4 regions of the Streptomyces sp. NPDC019396 genome follow, and region 4 is predicted to be linked to each of the others. Evidence: riboswitches for the same ligand, from Rfam matches in the RefSeq annotation. Region 4 holds a riboswitch; each other region holds the start of a gene.

What was found. Region 4 has a riboswitch for cyclic di-AMP ahead of ABZ532_RS09020 (LysM peptidoglycan-binding domain-containing M23 family metallopeptidase). Riboswitches for the same ligand answer to the same signal wherever they lie in the genome.
Positions count from the first base shown of each region.
Region 1: it holds a riboswitch for cyclic di-AMP, as region 4 does, so the genes downstream of both, ABZ532_RS09905 (M23 family metallopeptidase) here and ABZ532_RS09020 (LysM peptidoglycan-binding domain-containing M23 family metallopeptidase) in region 4, are expected to answer to the same signal.
Region 2: it holds a riboswitch for cyclic di-AMP, as region 4 does, so the genes downstream of both, ABZ532_RS13235 (M23 family metallopeptidase) here and ABZ532_RS09020 (LysM peptidoglycan-binding domain-containing M23 family metallopeptidase) in region 4, are expected to answer to the same signal.
Region 3: it holds a riboswitch for cyclic di-AMP, as region 4 does, so the genes downstream of both, ABZ532_RS07330 (NlpC/P60 family protein) here and ABZ532_RS09020 (LysM peptidoglycan-binding domain-containing M23 family metallopeptidase) in region 4, are expected to answer to the same signal.

Region 1 is NZ_JBEYBS010000007.1:19,006-23,669, forward strand. It holds gene trmB (tRNA (guanosine(46)-N7)-methyltransferase TrmB) at 1-489, shown strand, start outside; gene ABZ532_RS09900 (PrsW family intramembrane metalloprotease) at 653-1,984, shown strand; gene ABZ532_RS09905 (M23 family metallopeptidase) at 2,009-3,034, opposite strand; cyclic di-AMP (ydaO/yuaA leader) riboswitch at 3,076-3,210, opposite strand; gene ABZ532_RS09910 (PP2C family protein-serine/threonine phosphatase) at 3,431-4,576, opposite strand.
Region 2 is NZ_JBEYBS010000009.1:155,248-159,911, reverse strand. It holds gene ABZ532_RS13240 (pitrilysin family protein) at 1-1,067, shown strand, start outside; cyclic di-AMP (ydaO/yuaA leader) riboswitch at 1,339-1,507, shown strand; gene ABZ532_RS13235 (M23 family metallopeptidase) at 1,520-2,293, shown strand; gene ABZ532_RS13230 (GntR family transcriptional regulator) at 2,548-3,234, shown strand; gene ABZ532_RS13225 (HPr family phosphocarrier protein) at 3,362-3,643, opposite strand; gene ABZ532_RS13220 (GNAT family N-acetyltransferase) at 3,731-4,664, shown strand, end outside.
Region 3 is NZ_JBEYBS010000005.1:75,455-80,118, forward strand. It holds gene ABZ532_RS07325 (hypothetical protein) at 1-604, shown strand, start outside; gene ABZ532_RS07330 (NlpC/P60 family protein) at 764-1,906, opposite strand; cyclic di-AMP (ydaO/yuaA leader) riboswitch at 1,905-2,095, opposite strand; gene pcrA (DNA helicase PcrA) at 2,327-4,664, shown strand, end outside.
Region 4 is NZ_JBEYBS010000006.1:108,605-113,268, forward strand. It holds gene ABZ532_RS09005 (XRE family transcriptional regulator) at 1-448, shown strand, start outside; gene ABZ532_RS09010 (DUF6126 family protein) at 459-599, shown strand; gene ABZ532_RS09015 (tyrosine-protein phosphatase) at 621-1,436, opposite strand; cyclic di-AMP (ydaO/yuaA leader) riboswitch at 1,845-1,998, shown strand; gene ABZ532_RS09020 (LysM peptidoglycan-binding domain-containing M23 family metallopeptidase) at 2,003-2,977, shown strand; gene ABZ532_RS09025 (SGNH/GDSL hydrolase family protein) at 3,165-3,956, shown strand; gene ABZ532_RS09030 (STM4011 family radical SAM protein) at 3,917-4,664, opposite strand, start outside.

The DNA.
Region 1 (4,664 bases), on a different contig from region 4:
GCGCAGATGGCGGCGGCCGACCCGGGCACCGGCATCCTCGCCGTCGACGTGCACACCCCGGGGCAGGGGAATCTGCTCGGTCTCGCCGAGCGCGCGGGCCTGACCAATGTCCGTGTGGCCAATGGCGATGCGATCATCCTGCTGCGCGAGATGCTCGCCCCCGACGCTCTCGACGGACTGCGGGTCTACTTCCCCGACCCCTGGCCCAAGAAGCGCCACCACAAGCGACGGCTGATCCAGCCGGACTTCCTGACGCTCGCCGCCACCCGGCTGAAGCCCGGCGCGGTGCTGCACTGCGCCACGGACTGGGAGCCGTATGCCGAGCAGATGCTCGAGGTCCTCTCGGCACACCCCGACTTCGAGAACACCCAGGACGACGGCGGCTACGCTCCCCGGCCCGCATTCCGGCCGCTGACCCGGTTCGAAGGCCAGGGCCTCAAGAAGGGGCATCTGGTCCACGACCTGCTGTTCCGCCGCAAGGCCGGGTAGTTCGGGGTCGCGTACCGGCCCGCAGGGTCACGCACCCGCCCGCCAGGGCCGGTGGCACACGCCGCGAGCCGGTTGAACGCCCCGCGCCGAACGTGCGCGGTAACACGTCCGGATTGCCGGATAACGCATCGCGGCTGTCAGTGGTGGTCGTTAGGGTCGTCTGGTGTCCGACCGGAGCAGGCAGCCGTACCCCACGGCGCCCCACCCCGCCATCCCGGCGTGCGACGAGCAGCTGCTCTTCGACGCCGTGCCGGAGCCTGCACGCTGGCGTTACAAACCGAGCCGGGCCTTCTGGCGCAGCGCGGCGGTGCGGGCCTGGACCGTGATCACCCTGCTCGCGCTGTGCGGGCTGGTCATCCTGGCACTGGTGCGCGAGCAGACCGGCACGGAAGGCTTCCTGGTGGGCCTCGCCCTTGCACTGCTGCCGGTGCCGCTGCTGATGGCGGCCTTCCGCTGGCTGGACCGTGTCGAGCCGGGGCCCTGGCGGAATCTCCTCTTCGCCTTCGCCTGGGGAGCCTGCGCCGCCGCGCTCATCGCGATCATCGCCAACTCCTTCGCGACCCAGTGGATAGCGACCGCCACGGCCGATCCGACATCGGCGGACACGATCGGCGCCACGATCATCGCGCCGGTCGTGGAGGAAAGCGCCAAGGCGGCTTCCGTGCTGCTCATCTTCCTGTTCCGCAGAAAGGACTTCACGGGAGTCGTCGACGGGGTCGTCGTGGCCGGGTTCACCGCGACCGGCTTCGCCTTCACCGAGAACGTCCTCTATCTCGGCAACGCCTTCCTGGAGGACCAGGAGTTCGGCCGCTCGGGATTCTCGTCCGGCACGGCGGCGACGTTCGTCGTACGGATCGTGATGTCGCCGTTCGCCCATCCGCTCTTCACCGTGCTGACCGGTATCGGCTTCGGTGCCGCCGCGCTCACCGCCCGGCGCCGGAAGCTGCACAGGGCCGGGCTACCGCTGCTGGGCCTGATCCTGGCGATCGGCATGCACGCGCTGTGGAACGGCTCGGCGGTGTTCGGGCCCTGGGGCTTCTACCTCGTGTACGGAGTCGTCATGGTGCCGGCCTTCGCACTGCTCACCTGGCTCGCGGTCTGGAGCAGGCAGCGCGAGCTGCGCACGATCGCGTCCCAGCTTCCCGCGTACGCCGAGGCAGGCTGGCTCTCCCCCGCCGAGCCGCTCGCCCTGTCCTCGATGCGGGCGCGCACACTGGCCCGCGACACGGCGGCGCGCATACACGGGAGCGCGGCGGCCCGTGCCGTTTCCGAGTACGAGACGTTCGCGACCTCGCTGGCCTTTCTGCGGCACCAGGCGCACCGGGGCACGGCAGGGCCCGACTTCGTCGCGCGTGAGCAGGAGCTGCTGCATCACCTCTGGCAGCGCAAGCATGTCGCGACACCGGCTCTGACCTATGCGGCGAGGGCGACGGGGCGCGCCCGGATACCTCCGCCGCACCGGGACTACGAGGACTACAACCCCTACCGGCACTAGGGCGTCAGCTCTTGCGACTCGGGGTCAGACGCTCAGGCCCTTGTCCCGCAGCCAGGCGGCCGGATCCACACCTTCGCCGGACGGGGTGTGCACCTCCAGGTGCAGATGCGGCCCGGTGACATTGCCGGTCGCACCGACGCGTCCGATGGTGTCGCCCGTGCCGACCTCCTGGCCGGCGCCGACGGTCATCGACGACAGGTGGCAGTACCAGACCTCGGAGCCGTCCTCGAGCTCCAGCACCACGCGGTAGCCGTACGCGCCCGACCAGCCCGCGGACTTGACGGTCCCTCCGTGCACGGCCTTCGCCGGGGTGCCGGTGGGGGCCGCGAAGTCGAGACCGGTGTGGTAGCCGGACGACCACATGGAGCCGGCCTCGCCGAAGGTGGAGGTGAGGGTGTACGAGGACGTGGGCAGTGAGTAGCTCGCGGCGAGCTCGGCGAGCCGGGCGGCCTCAGCGGCCTCCTCCGCCTTGCGCTGGACCTCGGCGGCCTTGGCCTCCGCCTCCGTCTGCTGCTTCTTCGCCTCGGCCGCGGCGCTCTCCGCGGCGGCCTTCTCGGCAGCCGCCCGCGCCTCCGCCTCGACCTTGGCCTGCTGCTGCTCGGCCTGCTGGAGGATCCGGGCGCGCAGCGCCTCGCCCGCGGTGCCCTGCTGGGCGCTGACCGGCTCTGCGGTGTCAGTGGTGGTGGCGAGGGACATCGCGGTGAGCGGTGCGCCCGCCGCATCGTCCGCGCCCTGTTCGTCGGAGCCGTCGCCCGATATCAGGGAGCCCACGCCGGGCAGTGACTCGGCGTCCGGGAGGTTGTCCGCGATGGTGTCGGGCAGTGAGATGGAGACGGCCGGCTTGTCCTGCGCGGTGGCGATGCCGCCCGCGCCGACGGCTGCGATCACGCCGACACCGAGCACGGTGGAGCTCCGGGCGAGGCCGCCCCGCTGCTTGACGACACGGTGCCTGCCGCGGACCGGCCGGACGGACTCCTCCGTCGGGTTCCACTCCTCCGCCCCGTCGGAAGCGATCCACTCGGCGGTCGGGACCCACTCGGTGGTGGGAATCCCCTGGAGGGCAGGCTCGTTGGACGCCACGGAGGCGTGCTCCTTTCCTTCCTTCTCGCCTACCGGGTTAGCTGACGGGTTCGGAGCAGGAAGGTCTCCTACGGGCACACGAAGTACCCGATTCACCCCAAGTGGTGGTTCCCCGGTTCCCTTGCGGGATTCGGCGCGTGCGCACGGTGCCGTCTCTTGCGACGACTGGGACAACCGCGCTGCGTTATCGAACGTTAATAGACGCCGAGGCTCTATTCCAAGCCGTTCCACTTGATCATTAACGATTTTCGGCCTGGACGTACCGCCCGCTAGGTGGGTGAATCGGGCGAGTTGACCGCCCCTCACGCCACATTGTTCACCGTTGAATATCTGACGATTCGTCACATACTCCGGGCGGGGCAGACCTCAGGGCACCACCGGCAGCGTCCTGCGCCTCGCCGGCTGCCGCACACCCGGCCTGCCGACCGCCAGCAGCGCCATGTCGTCCGTGAGCCCGCCGCCCGTGTGCCGCCGTACATCGGCGACGACCGTGTCCAGCAGCTCGTCCGGCCCGGGAAAGACATGGCCCCCGAGCCGCGCCTGCGGATCGTAGAAGGTCCCGTGCCGATCGCGGGCCTCGGAAAGCCCGTCCGTATAGAGGAGCAGCGTCGCCCCCGGCGGAAACGGCGCGTCGTCCGCGCGGTCCGGCCAGCGGGCGAGATCCCCCATGCCGAGCGGCAGCGCGTCCTGGCTCGGCTCCAGCATGTCGAGCGCGCCGTCCGCGTACAGCACGATGGGCGGCGGATGGCCCCGGTTGACGATCCGGACGCGACCACCGTCGTGCGGGATCTCCGCCAGGACCGCCGTGGTGAACCCCTCGACCTCGTCGAGTCCGTGCGCCCGAGTGTGCTCCCGGGCCAGCGCCCGTTCCAGACGCTGCGCGATCGTCTCCAGCGAGGACTCCTCATCGGCCACCTCGCGGAACGCCCCGAGCAGCACCGCCACCGTCGCGACCGCGTCCAGCCCCTTGCCGCGGACGTCCCCGACCACCAGACGGACACCGAACACGGTGTCCTGGACGGCGTAGAGATCCCCGCCGATGAACGCGTCCGCCTGCGCCGCTTCGTAGCGCGCGGCCACATGCAGCCCGCCGATCCGCTCGGCGGGCTCGGGCAGCACAGCGAGCTGCGCCGCCTCGGCGATGACTCGGGCGGAGGCGAGCCGCTCACCGCTGCGGCGGAGTACGCGGTTGATGTAGAGGGCGACGACCGACACCGTCAGCACGGTGAAGACCTCGGTGGCCGGCGGCACCTGGCCCACCGTGCCGTTGTAGACGTTCAGCCCCAGCACGGTGAGCACGCTGACGACCATGGCGACCACGGTGCCGCGCCATGTGTAGAAGGGGGCGGCGAGCAGCGGAGCGGCGGCGAAGAGCGGCGAGGCGCGGTACGCCTCCGGGGTGAACAGGTCGAAGACCACACCGGCGATGATCATCAGCCAGGGCAGCAGCAGCACGAGGACACGGCCGCCGGTGTTGCGCCGGAATCCCTCGTCGCCGCCGTACTGTGCCAAGACTGCTCTCCTGCCCGGTCCGCCCGCGGCCGCGGACGAAAACCGCGTCCCACCCAGGCTGGCCGCAGCCGCACCGGGGGGCGAGTCG
Region 2 (4,664 bases), on a different contig from region 4:
TCGAAGTGCCGGTCTCCCGGCTGCCGAAGGCCATGGGCCTGCTGGCCGAGGCCCTGAGGGCGCCGCTGTTCGCGGACAGTGAGGTCGAGCGGCTCGTACGCAACCGGCTCGACGAGATCCCGCACGAGACGGCGAACCCGGCCCGCCGCGGCGCCAAGGAGCTGGCCAAGCAGCTCTTCCCGGCGTCCTCGCGGATGTCGCGGCCCCGTCAGGGCAGCGAAGAGACCGTGGCAGGCATCGACTCCGCTGCCGTCAGGGCTTTCTATGAGGCCCATGTGCGGCCCGCCACCGCCACGGCCGTGATCGTCGGTGACCTCGCCGACGTCGATCTGGACGCCGTGCTGGCCGACACCATCGGCGCCTGGACCGGCAGCGCGGGCGAGCCCCGCCTCATGGCGCCGATCACCGCCGACGACACGGGCCGTGTCGTGATCGTCGACCGTCCCGGCGCCGTTCAGACCCAGCTGCTCATCGGCCGCATCGGGCCGGACCGCCATGACAGCGTCTGGCCGGCCCAGGTCCTCGGCACCTACTGCCTGGGTGGCACCCTCACCTCGCGCCTGGACCGCGTCCTGCGCGAGGAGAAGGGCTACACCTACGGAGTGCGGGCCTTCGCCCAGGTGCTGCGCTCGGCCGCCCCCGCGGCCCCGGGTGGTGCCACCGGCGCGGCCACGCTCGCCATCAGCGGCTCCGTCGACACCCCGAACACCGGCCCGGCGCTCCAGGATCTCGTCACGGTGCTGCGCACGCTCGCCGCCGAGGGCCTCACGGACGCCGAGCGCGATGTGGCTGTGCAGAACCTGGTGGGTGTCGCCCCGCTGAAGTACGAGACCGCCGCCTCCGTCGCCGGCACGCTGGCCGACCAGGTGGAGCAGGGTCTCCCGGACGACTTCCAGGGACAGCTGTATGCCCGGCTGGCCGCCACCGGCACCGTCGAGGCGACCGCCGCGGTCGTCAGCGCCTTCCCGGTGGATCGGCTTGTCACGGTCCTCGTCGGTGACGCCGCGGAGATCGAGGAGCCGGTCAAGGCGCTCGGAATCGGCGAAGTGACCATTGTCACCGGCTGATTGACGGGAGTGAGCCGAAGGTCCGTGGAGCCAGGAGGCATCCGCGGGTGAGGACCTGCACGGGCCCCGTTGGCGCATGCTCAACGGGGCCCTTCTCTTTGCCCGTTCATCCCTCTCCGCACCTGCCCGTTTGTCCGTTTTGTTGGAGAGGCTGCCTGTCTGCCCTGTGGGATGTGCGACAAAATCTCGTGTTCATTTGGTGATTGGCCGAAGATCGGCTTAGCGTCTTCTGCACTGTCCGCTCGTTGATATGCGCCGCACCTGCGGCAACGGGCAGCTATCGCCGAGTCCCCGTCGGGCGCAAGCCTGGGGAGCCGGGGACCCACAAGTCCCGTGGGGTGAATCGGTACGCCTTCGCGCATCCGCGTGGAGGGGGACCGTAGGAGACCTTCCTGCTCCGAACCCGTCAGCTAACCCGGTAGGCGAGAAGGAAGGAAAGGACAAGCCACTTCATGGCGTTCACCCGTGCCACCGGGAAGCATCGTGGTCCGAGCCGGCTGACGCGCAAGCGTGCGGGCATCGCCGGGGCCGCGGCGCTGGCCACCACCGGCGTCGTCGGAACCCTCGCCTCACCCGCCCTCGCCGCCGAGCCGGAGAGCCCCTCCGTCGAGGACACCGGTCTGAACCAGGTGGTCATCGTCGGCGACACGCTCGCCAAGCAGGTCGGCGCCCAGGCCGACGTCCAGCAGGAAGAGGCGGACCTCGCCGCGTCCAAGGCCAAGGCCGAAGCCGACGCGAAGCGCAACGCCGAGCTCCGGGTCAAGGCCGCCCGGGATGCCGAGGAACGCGCCGCCCGTGAGGCCGAGCGCAAGCGCCTGCTGTCGTACAACCTTCCCGTCGCCGGGTCCTATGTCAGCACCGACTACCACTCGGGCGGGGCCATCTGGTCCTCGGGCAGCCACACCGGCATCGACTTCCACGCCTCCTCCGGGTCCAAGGTCGTCGCGGTCGGCACGGGCACCGTCGTGGAGGCCGGCTGGGGTGGCGCGTACGGCAACAACGTCGTGATCAAGATGAACGACGGCACGTACACCCAGTACGGCCACCTCTCGTCCATCAGCGTCTCCGTCGGCGAGCGGGTCACCCCGGGCCAGCAGCTCGGACTGTCCGGCTCCACCGGCAACACCACCGGCCCGCACCTCCACTTCGAAGCCCGTACGAGCCCCGAGTACGGCTCGGACATCGACCCGGTGGCCTATCTGCGCGGCCACGGCGTCAAGGTCTGACCGAACCGCAACGCGGCAGGCGAAGCTCCGATCCGCGCGCGGTCCCACGGCGCGCGGAGCACGAAGGCTCCGGCCCGGTCATCGAGACCGGCCGGAGCCTTCGGCATTTTCCGGCCAAAAGATATCCATGGACCGGAGCGGGCCATCGGAATTCCGTCCCATTGTCATAGAGTCACCGAACAGACGTCGCTCGACTGATCGACTGGATCTCGCGCGGAGTGAGCGGATGCAGCGGATTTAGGCGGAGGTTCGGTATGCGCATTCCTGCGCGCTCGGTATGCACGGCAATCCGCGACGACATCGTGTCCGGGGTCCTGGAGCGTGGCAGCCGGCTCGCCGAGGAGCAGTTGGCCCGTCGCTACGGCGTCTCGCGCGTCCCTGTGCGCGAGGCGCTGCGCACCCTGGAGTCCGAAGGCTTCGTGGTGTCCCGCCGGCACGCCGGCGCGTGTGTCGCCGAGCCCACCAGGCAGGAGGCCGCCGACCTTCTGGAGACCCGCGTGCTGCTGGAGCCGCTCGGTGCTGCCCGGGCCGCGCAGCGGCGTACCGAGGCCCATCTGAAGGTGCTGCGCGGCCTGGTAAGACTGGGCCGGGAGCGGGCTCGCGGCGGCCAGGGCGAGGATCTGCGGTCACTGGGCGGCTGGTTCCACGAGACGCTGGCCCAGGCGTCCGCCAGCCCCGGGCTGATCACCTTGCTCACCCAGTTGCGGTACAAGATCGCCTGGATGTACGCGGTCGAGCAGCCGGTCCAGCCGATGGAGTGCTGGTCCGAGCATGCGGCGATCGTGGACGCGGTGGCGCGCGGGGACGCGGAGCGCGCGCGGGCGCTCACCGCGGTGCACGCGGAGCGGACGGCCAGGGCGCACCGGCTGCGTATTCCGCCGCCGCGCCCGGCGGTGAGGGTTTCGCAACATCCCGTAAACACAGCGAGCGCGCGTGATTAACACAGGTGCCGTATACAAAAGAGGTTCAATAAACGATTTCCGGGGGGTGTGCCCCCAGGCGTGAATTGCTGTGCCTTGGTGCTCCCGGTATTCCGGTGGCGATCCTCTTCATAAATGCTGCGCCAATTCACACGGTCTCGGGCAGTTCCTCAAGTCCTTCGGCCACCAGCTTCGCCAGCCGGTCCAGTGCCGCCTCGGCGCCGTCCGCGTCGGAGGCGAGCACGATCTCCTCGCCGCCCTCCGCGCCGAGGCCGAGCACCGCCAGCATCGAGGCGGCGTTGACCGGGCTGGCGTCGGCCTTGGCGATGGTGACCGGAATGCCCGCGGCCGTGGCGGCGCGGACGAAGATCGAAGCGGGGCGGGCGTGCAGGCCCTCGGCCCAGCCGACATGGACGCGGCGCTCAGCCATGGTGATGCCTCCTCAGTCTGGGGGTGACCTCAGACTGCACCCGGCTTACGGGCTTCGCGACCGGGGCCCGGGTCGTAGTCTGGGCCCATGCAGACCCCGTCGGACCACGCGTACCCCGACCACTGGGAAGCCGACGTGGTGCTGCGTGACGGTGGCACCGCACGCATCAGGCCCATCACCACGCAGGACGCCGAGCGGCTCGTGAGCTTCTACGAACAGGTCTCGGACGAGTCCAAGTACTACCGCTTCTTCGCGCCCTACCCCCGGCTGTCCACCAAGGACGTCCACCGGTTCACCCACCACGACTACGTGGACCGGGTGGGCTTGGCGGCGACGGTGGGCGGCGAGTTCATCGCCACCGTGCGCTACGACCGGATCGACGCGAACGGCAGGCCGGCATCGGCGCCCGCCGACGAGGCCGAGGTCGCCTTCCTCGTCCAGGACGCGCACCAGGGGAGGGGCGTCGCGTCCGCGCTCCTCGAGCACATCACGGCGGTCGCCCGTGAGCGGGGGATCCGGCGGTTCGCGGCGGAGGTGCTGCCGGCGAACAGCAAGATGATCAAGGTCTTCACCGACGCCGGCTACACCCAGAAGCGCAGCTTCGAGGACGGAGCCGTCCGGCTGACGCTGGACCTGGAGCCGACCGCCCGGTCACTGGCCGTCCAGCGGGCGCGCGAGCAGCGCGCCGAGGCGCGCTCCGTGCAGCGCCTGCTGGCCCCCGGTTCGGTGGCGGTGATCGGCGCCGGCCGGGCACCGGGTGGCGTGGGCCGTGCCGCACTGCGCAATCTCGTGGAATCCGGTTACACCGGACGGCTGTACGCGGTGAACCGGGCCTTGGCGCAGGACGCGCAGGGTGCTCAGCGCGCGGAGGTCTCGCAGGACACGCAGGGCATGCACGATCCGGGCCACGTGCCCGGCCTGGACGGCGTGCCCGCCTTCCGGACGCTCGCGGAGATCGGGGAGCCCGTCGACCTCGCGGTCGTGGCGGTACCCGCCGAGCGGGTGCCGGAAGTGGTCGCGG
Region 3 (4,664 bases), on a different contig from region 4:
ACCAGCCATGAAGGAGGCAGCGGAACTGCGCGGATGCGACATCGGGCTCTCACCCTGGGACGTCGACGCGATCAGCGTCGAGACGGCGAGGGGGGTCGTGTCAGTCGATCCCGTGGCCGATGAGCGACTGTTCCGGATGCGCGTCCACATTCCCGGGTTCACCTGGCAGCTCGGCTCGACGGACGATCTCGGATTGCTCGCGGAGGCGGTCGCCGCATGGCGGGAGGGTGTGCCGCTCGAAGAACTGGCGGCGAGGTTCACGTTCATGGAGCTCGACGAGTTCGCCAGGGCGCTCGACAGCGGGGAGCCCACTTCCTCGCAGTGGTCCGACCTCCTGTCGTCCGATTCCCACCGAGGACAGTGGAACCTTCTGCGTCGCCTCCATGCGGATGACGTGCTGCGGAACATGTTCCCGACTGTCTCGCACGGGGCCGTCCGGCTGCGGGTGGATCCGTTGGACGGAACGAGCCGTCAGGTCCTGGTGCACGAGCTGGACGAGGAGCGCCATGAGGTCATGCGCGTGGGGGTGCCCGGGGCCACGTGGACCGAGGTGCCGACCGGCGATCTGATCGCCTGTCTGCGAGCTGCCTTGAACAGGGAGTGATCCCGGCAGCCCGGTGAAGCCGAACCCCGCCAGGTCGTCCCTGGCGGGGTTCTTCGCGCTCATGCGTTCGGCCCGCACGCAGCGGCCAGGTCACCCCGATCGACGGGGCCGCGGCGCCGCTCGCCGTGCCGGGGAACGCCGTGCCGGGCCGGATCCCGCTCAGGCCGGGCGCACGCTCCCGTAGATCGGCATGTAGTAGATCGATTCCTCGCGGACGTTCGCGCCCGGCTTCGGGGCGTGGATCATCTGCCCGTTGCCGATGTAGATCCCGACGTGGCTGATGTCGTCGTAGAAGAACACGAGGTCGCCGGGGACGAGGTCCTTCGCCGCGACCCGCTGTCCCACCTCGACCTGGTCCCAGGTGGTGCGGGGCAGATCGACACCGGCCGCGCGCCAAGCGGCCTGGGTGAGGCCGGAGCAGTCGTAGGAGCTGGGTCCGGTCGCGCCCCAGACGTAGGGCTTGCCGATCTGGCTGCGGGCGAAGGACAGCACCTGCTGCGCCTTGGCGGCGTACGAGCCGGCGGAGGTGCCCGCGCCGGTCCCCGTGCCCTGCTGCTCCTGCTGTGCCCGGCGTTGGGCCTCGGCCTCCGCTCTGGCCTCTGCCTCGGCCCTGGCCTTCGCCTCCGCCTTGCGGTGTGCCTCTTGCTCCCGCTGACGCTCCAGTTCCGCGAGCCGTGCCTTCTCCTCCGCCGTCAGCTTCGACAGCAGCTCCCGTGCCTCGGCGAGCTTGCGCTGCACCGTCTCCTTGGTGGTGCGCAGCGATGCCTGTGAGTCGCTGAGCTTCTCCAGGCTCCTGGTCGCCTCCACGCGCTGCTCCGCTGCCGCAGACCGCTGCTCCTCGAAGTCGGTGACGGCTTCACGCTGTTCTTCGGACAGCCGGTCCATCAGGCGCGTCTGGTCGAAGTACTCCTGCGGGCTGTCCGCGAGGAGCAGCGCGGCGGTCGGTGTGACCGTTCCGGTGCGGTACTGGGCGGCGGCGTACGAGCCGAGTGCGCGACGGGCTTCGTTCAGGGACTCCGTGCGCTCCGCGGCGTTGTCGAGGAGCTGGTCCACCTCGCGGCGCTGCTGCGTCGTTTCCTCTTTGGCGCGGTCGTACTGCTGGGTCGCGGTTCCGGCCTGGCGATAGAGGTCGTCGACCTTCTTCTGGACCTCTTCGACACTGGGCTGCGGTTCGGCCCGGGCGCTCTGCGTGGACAGCAGGGTGACGCCCGCGATGGCTGCCGTCGTGAACCCGACGGCGGGATTCTTCGTACGTGTACCCGTAAGGGCACGCGCCTTGCGATGCGATGCCAAGGCAGGCATCTCCTTCCGTTTGCCGCCTACCGGGTTAGCTGTCGGGTTCGGACGGAACGGAAGGTTGTCCTACGGGCCTTGCTGAACGTGGCCCGATTCACCCCGGTGGGGCCCCTCTTGTGCCGGTGGGCACAAAAGAGTTGGGTCCCCGGTTCCTCACCTTCCTTGCGGAATGGTCGGATTCGGCGCGAGCTGCCCGATTGGCGTTGGTCGCCGCGGGGGTACGGGCTGCCTTGGCGAGCACGCTAGCCAAACTGTGGCGCTCGTGTGAAGGTCGGTGCGCATTATGTCCGATACATTTCCGTTACCTTGGCGTGTCGTGGCCGCGACTTCACGGAATGTGACGAGCTGGATTGGCGTGATCGCGACGCGTGATTCAGGCGAAGGCGGCGGCGGGCTGTCAGTGCGGCGGCCTAGACTCGTAGAGCGATGAGCAGCCTCTTTGACGACAGCTTCCTGGCCGGCCTCCAGCGCTCTGCAGCCTCGGAGGAGCCCCCGCCTCCGGAGCCCGACGAGCACGCCCCCGCCGAGGACGTCCCGCACGACCTCTTCGGGGGTCGCTTCGACGTGCCTCCGACCAGGGACGAGTACTACCGCAGTGGTGTGCCGCGCCCGGCCGTGGACCCCGTCGCGCTGCTGGAAGGCCTGAACGAACAGCAGGGCGCCGCCGTCGCCCACACCGGCTCGCCGCTGCTCATCGTGGCCGGAGCGGGTTCCGGAAAGACGCGGGTGCTGACCCACCGGATCGCCCACCTGCTGGCGACCCGCAATGTCCACCCAGGGCAGATACTGGCCATCACCTTCACCAACAAGGCCGCGGGCGAGATGAAGGAGCGGGTCGAGCAGCTCGTCGGCCCCCGTGCCAACGCGATGTGGGTCTCCACCTTCCACAGTGCCTGCGTCCGCATCCTGCGCCGCGAGAGCAAGAAGCTCGGCTTCACCTCGTCGTTCTCGATCTACGACGCCGCCGACTCGAAGCGGCTGATGGCCCTGGTGTGCCGCGATCTCGACCTCGACCCGAAGAAGTTCCCGCCGAAGTCGTTCAGCGCCAAGATCTCGAACCTCAAGAACGAGCTGATCGACGAGGAGGCCTTCGCCGATCAGGTGGCCGGGGGCACCTCCCAGGCCGGAGGCTCCGGGGGAGGCTTCGAGAAGACGCTGGCCGAGGCGTACCGGATGTACCAGGCGCGGCTGCGCGAGGCCAACGCCCTGGACTTCGACGACATCATCATGACCACCGTTCATCTGCTCCAGGCGTTCCCGGACGTGGCCGAGCACTACCGGCGCCGCTTCCGGCACGTCCTGGTGGACGAGTACCAGGACACCAACCACGCCCAGTACACCCTGGTGCGCGAGCTGGTCGGCGAGGGATACGAGGACCTGCCGGCCGCCGAGCTGTGCGTCGTCGGTGACGCCGACCAGTCGATCTACGCCTTCCGCGGCGCCACGATCCGCAACATCCTCCAGTTCGAGGAGGACTATCCGGACGCCACCACGATCCTGCTGGAGCAGAACTACCGCTCCACCCAGACGATCCTCTCCGCCGCCAACGCCGTCATCGAGCGCAACGAGAGCCGTCGTCCCAAGAACCTCTGGACGAACGCCGGCGCCGGAGCGCAGATCACCGGCTATGTCGCGGACACCGAGCACGACGAGGCGCAGTTCGTCGCCGACGAGATCGACCGGCTGACCGACGCGGGCGAGGCCAAGGCGGGCGATGTCGCCGTCTTCTACCGGACCAACGCCCAGTCCCGTGTCTTCGAGGAGATCTTCATCCGCGTCGGCCTGCCCTACAAGGTCGTCGGAGGAGTGCGCTTCTACGAGCGCAAGGAAGTCCGGGACGTCCTCGCCTATCTGCGGGTCCTCGCCAACCCCGAGGACAACGTCCCGCTGCGCCGTATCCTCAACGTCCCCAAGCGCGGTATCGGCGAGCGCGCCGAGGCGATGATCGACGCCCTCGCGCTGCGCGAGAAGATCACCTTCCCGCAGGCGTTGCGGCGCGTGGACGAGGCGTACGGCATGGCGGCCCGTTCGGCCAATGCCGTGAAGCGCTTCAACACGCTGATGGAGGAGCTGCGCACGATCGTCGAATCGGGCGCGGGCCCCGCCACCGTCCTCGAGGCGGTGCTGGAGCGCACCGGATACCTGGCCGAGCTCCAGGCATCCACCGACCCGCAGGACGAGACCCGTATCGAGAACCTCCAGGAGCTCGCGGCGGTCGCCCTCGAATTCGAGCAGGAGCGGGGGGCCGACGAGGGTTCCGGCACGCTCGCCGAGTTCCTGGAGCAGGTCGCACTCGTCGCGGACTCCGACCAGATCCCGGACGAGGACGAGGAGGGCAGCGGAGTCATCACCCTCATGACGCTGCACACGGCGAAGGGCCTGGAGTTCCCCGTCGTGTTCCTCACCGGCATGGAGGACGGGGTCTTCCCGCACATGCGGGCGCTCGGCCAGGCCAAGGAGCTGGAGGAGGAGCGGCGGCTGGCGTATGTGGGGATCACCCGAGCCCGTGAGCGGCTCTATCTGACCCGCTCGTCGATGCGCAGCGCCTGGGGCCAGCCCTCGTACAACCCGCCGTCCCGTTTTCTGGAGGAGATCCCGGACGCGCATCTGGAATGGAAGCGGACGGGACCGATGGCCGCCCCGGCGGGTCCGGTCTCCGGGATCACCTCCTCGCTCTCCTCGTCCCGGTCGCGTTCCGGCCCCTCTGGATTCGCGACCAGGCGGGCGGCTGACAAGCCCGTCATCGCGCTGGCGGTCGGAGACC
Region 4 (4,664 bases):
CGGCCATCGGCAGCCTTCGCTCCCGATGCTGCTCGCCCTCGCGAGGATCTACGGCACGACCGTCGCAGAGCTGCTCGGTGAGCACCCACCGGAACGCGACTCCGTCATCCGCGGTGGCGGGATGGGACCCGCTGAGGCCGACGGCTGGAGCTACCGGCAGGCCGGCGGCCGGGGCCGCGCCATGCAGGCCCTGCGGGTGCGGGTGCCCCACGGGGCCCAGGGTGATCTGGTGCGGGTCCATCCGGGTGAGGAGTGGCTCTACGTCCTGGACGGCCGGCTCCGGCTGGGCCTCGGGGACACCGTCCATGAGCTCGCCCCGGGGGACAGCGCGCACTTCGACTCGCTCACCCCGCACCGTATCGCCTCCGCCACACCAGGCGGGGTCGAGCTGCTGTTCGTCCACACCCTGCTCCAGAGCCCCGATCCGCACGCGCGACCGCACACCTGAGGAGACCCGCATGCCCGATGCACTTGAGAAGTCCTCGCCGAGCGACCAGAAGTTCCCGCTAGGCCTGGCCGTCCGGCTGTTCGCCTACCTGGTCGCGGGCCACCTGTTCGCGGCGTTCCTCTACCTGCTGTTCACGGTCGGCGGGCAGTGAGGCCGGGGGCGCGCGGAGGTATCAGGCCGCGCCGTCCAGCAGACGGTCGCGCAGCCGCTCCCGGGTCTCGGGCGCGATGCCGAGCCCCTCGGAGAGATAGCGCTCGGGGCCGCCCCAGGTCTCCTCGATGGTCTCGAAGGCCGCCGCCAGGTATTCCGCGCGGGCATCGAAGAGCGGGTTGAGCAGGTCCATGACCTCGGGGGACATGCCGGCGGACGAGGTGTCGCTGCGGCGCACCTTGTAGCGGCGGTGCGGATCGTTCGACTTCAGGTAGTCGGCCTCGATGGCGTCCCGCTCGACGCCCACCGCGAGCAGGGAGATCGCGATCGACAGGCCCGCGCGGTCCTTGCCCGCGGCGCAGTGCATCAGGGCGGGGACACTGTCCTCGGCGAGGGAGTGCAGCACGCTGCTGTGCTCCTCGGTCCGCTCCTTGATCATCTTCCGGTACGAGTCGGACATCCGGCCGGCCGCCTTGCCGTCGGCGAGGATCGAGCGCAGCTGTTCGAGATTGCCGTCGCGCACCATCATCCAGAACTCGGCGCCGTCGGCGGGGTCGCTGAGCGGGATGTTCACGTTCCGCACTCCGGGCAGCTCGACGTCGGCCCCCTCGAGCTTGTGGTCGGCCGCGTTGCGGAAGTCGAAGATCGTGTGGAGCCCCAGGGACGCGAGGAACACCGCGTCGTCGGCGGTGGCGTGGGCGAGGTGACCGCTGCGGAACAGTCTGCCGTGCCGCACCCGGCGCCCGTCCACGGTCGGCAGACCGCCCACGTCCCGGAAGTTGCGCACGCCCGAGAGCTCGGGCTCGGTCGAAGGGACCTGGGGCAGCTGCTGCGTCACGGGGGCTCCTCCGTGTCTGCGGTTGGCGTCGCGCGCCGACGACGGCGTGCACCTGACCATACGACATGGATTCCTCGGGAAATCACCCTGCCCGAAGTGGGTCTGTCTGAGGTTAATGCCGGTTCTGTCCGATTTGATGAATTGGGGAAGGGTGCACCGGTAAGGAATGAGATGGGATTCCCGTCGTGAGCGGGATCATATTCGTGACGGTCCGTTGCCGTGTCTCCCCATCAAACCCCTTTGCGTATAAGGCAATCAAAGATCCGTAATCCACGCAGGGTGACCGGAAAATCCCCGTTGATATCGCACGGGTGAATGCCGACCGAATAGGACTGCTTGTACCGCTCGCCCGACTCGCCTACGGTCGCCGCAATCCGGTCGGACCGCCGAATCCTGCCGCCGTCCGGAATTCCGCACACACCCACGCGTGGCAGGAGCGGGGGACCCAGGTAAGTCGCCGTCCCGGGATTCCGGACGGCTCGGGGTGTAGCCGTGCCATCGCACGGCCGGGCAGCTCCAGCCCGAACCCGACAGCTCACCTCGCAGGCGCCGGAGAGGAATTCGCCATGCCCGGACGGGGTAAGCACCGCCGACCCAAGACCAGCCCGCTCGCTCGCGGATTCGTCGCCGCGGGAACCGGTGGCGCCGCCATCGCACTCCCGCTCATCGGCGCCGCAGGCGCGGCGCACGCCACGGGGAAGTCCGCTCCCGCGGCCACCGCCGAGCACACCGCCGCAGTCGCCCGACAGGCCGCCGCCCCGCAGTCGGTGGCCGCTGCGAAGCCGCCCAGGACCTACACGGTCGTGTCCGGCGACTATCTGTCCAAGATCGCCGAAGAGCAGCAAGTCCGCGGCGGCTGGAAGAAGCTGTACGCCGAGAACCGCGAGGTCGTCGGCGAGAACCCCTCACTGATCCACCCGGGCCTGAAGCTCGCCCTCGGCACCGCGGCGAAGGCCGCGCCGCCGACCGAGCGCCCCGCCCAGGCGCCGGCGAAGAGTGAGCGAGCCTCGCGGTCGGCCGACCGTACCGCCGATGCCCCCAAGGCCGCCCCGGCCGCCCCCAGGGTCAAGGCCGAGGCCAAGGTCGAGGCCGCCGCCCCCGCGGCTGCCGAGGCCCCGTCCGTGAAGAGCAAGGAGTCCTTCTACTCCGCTCCGGTCGCCGGAGGCATCAGCACCGCTTACCGCACCCCGGGTGCCATGTGGTCCAGCGGCTACCACACCGGTCTCGACTTCATCGCCTCCGTCGGCACCTCGGTCAAGTCCGTCGGCCCCGGCACCGTCGCCTCGGCCGGATGGGCCGGCGCGTACGGCAACCAGGTCGTCATCCGGCACGCGGACGGCACCTACTCCCAGTACGCCCACCTCTCCTCCCTCTCCGTCTCGGCCGGGCAGAGCGTGAGTGGCGGACAGCAGATCGGCCTCTCCGGATCCACCGGCAACTCCACCGGTCCGCACCTCCACTTCGAGATCCGCACCACCCCGAACTACGGATCGGACATCGACCCGCTGGCCTACCTCCGCCAGCACGGTGTGAGCCTCTGAACCACTCCCTCCAACTGACGTGACGTCAGTGACGTCCGCCGCTCCCCACCTGACGCGGGGAGCGGCGGACGTCTGTGTGCCGCCGGTATTCCCGTCCGCCGGAAACCGGCTCGGTGGTCTATGTCACGCCCCGTCAACCCCTCCTACGGTGGCGTAGGTCACTTCGCGCGGTGAAAGATGTCGTGACGTGGCAGACGATTCGAGATCAACAACAGACACACTATTCGGGTCGTACGCGGCGATCGGTGACAGCTTCACCGAGGGCGTGGGGGATCCGGGGCCCGACGAGCAGTTCGTCGGCTGGGCAGACCGCCTCGCGGTGCTGCTCGACGACCGTGTACCGGAGCACACCTTCCGCTACGCCAACCTCGCCGTACGCGGCCGGCTGCTCGACCAGATCGTGGAGGAGCAGGTTCCCCGGGCGAAGGAACTCGCCCCCGACCTGGTGACGTTCTGCGCGGGGGGCAACGACATCATCCGGCCCGGCACCGACCCCGACGACGTCGCCGAGCGCTTCGAACGCGCAGTGGCCGACCTCCGCGCATCCGTCGGCACCGTCATGGTGACCACCGGATTCGACACCCGGGGGGTGCCGGTGCTCCGCCATCTGCGCGGCAAGATCGCTACGTACACCGCCCACGTACGGGCCATCGCCGACCGCCACGGCTGCCCCGTACTGGACCTCTGGTCGCTCAGGTCCGTACAGGACCGCCGGGCCTGGGACGATGACCGCCTCCACCTCTCCCCGGAGGGCCACACCCGTGTCGCCCTCCGCGCCGCTCAGGTCCTCGGCATCGACATCCCCGCGGACCCGGACCAGGAGTGGCCCCCACTGCCGCCCCGGGGTGCGCTGGAGATCCGTCGGGACGACATCCACTGGGCCAGGGAGTACCTGGTCCCGTGGATCGGCAGGCGACTGCGCGGCGAGTCCTCCGGCGATCATGTGGTGCCGAAGCGCCCGGACCTCCTTCCGCTCTGAGGACCGCTACCAAGTCCAGGCCCCAGGCCCGGCCCGGGCCCGGGACCGTTCACCCCACCGTGTGCTGACGCGTGGGCGGGGATCCGCTCCAGGACCCCGCCCGCGAACACGTCGTACAACGGCAGCGACTCCAGGTGGACATAGCCGATGTGGCAGTCGCATACGGCGAGCGGGCAGGCGCGGGGCTTCAGCGCCGCGCGGTAGGAGCCGTCGTAGAGACTGCCGAGCCGGGCGCGGACGAAATGGCAGCGCCGCACCGAGCCGTCCCCGTCCACCGAGATCACCGACTCCCCGGTACGGCACGGGAGCCCGGCCGAACGGTGGGGGTGGCGGCTGTAGGGGAACAGCGGATCGAGGGCCGTCCAGCGGGCGGCCTGCTCGTCGGTGTAGGTGTGCCCCTCGGCCGCGTTGATCCACAGATAGACATGGGGCGCAAGATCCGCCCGCAGCCGCCGCGCCTCCTCCAGATGCTCCTCGAAGCCGACCACCCCGACGCTGAACCGCACCCCTCGCTCTGTGAGCTCCCGGCACTTGCGGAGGAACCGGTCGTACGGAGTCTGCCCGGGGTGGTACGTGCACCAGAGCGCCAGCGTGTCCCGGTCGGCGTCCGCCAGCCAGTCGGTGCGGCAGCTCAGGTTGGTCTGGATGGCGACCCGCCGGATGTGCGGCAGCCGGGACAGCTCGACCAGGGTGCTGCGATACCAGGAC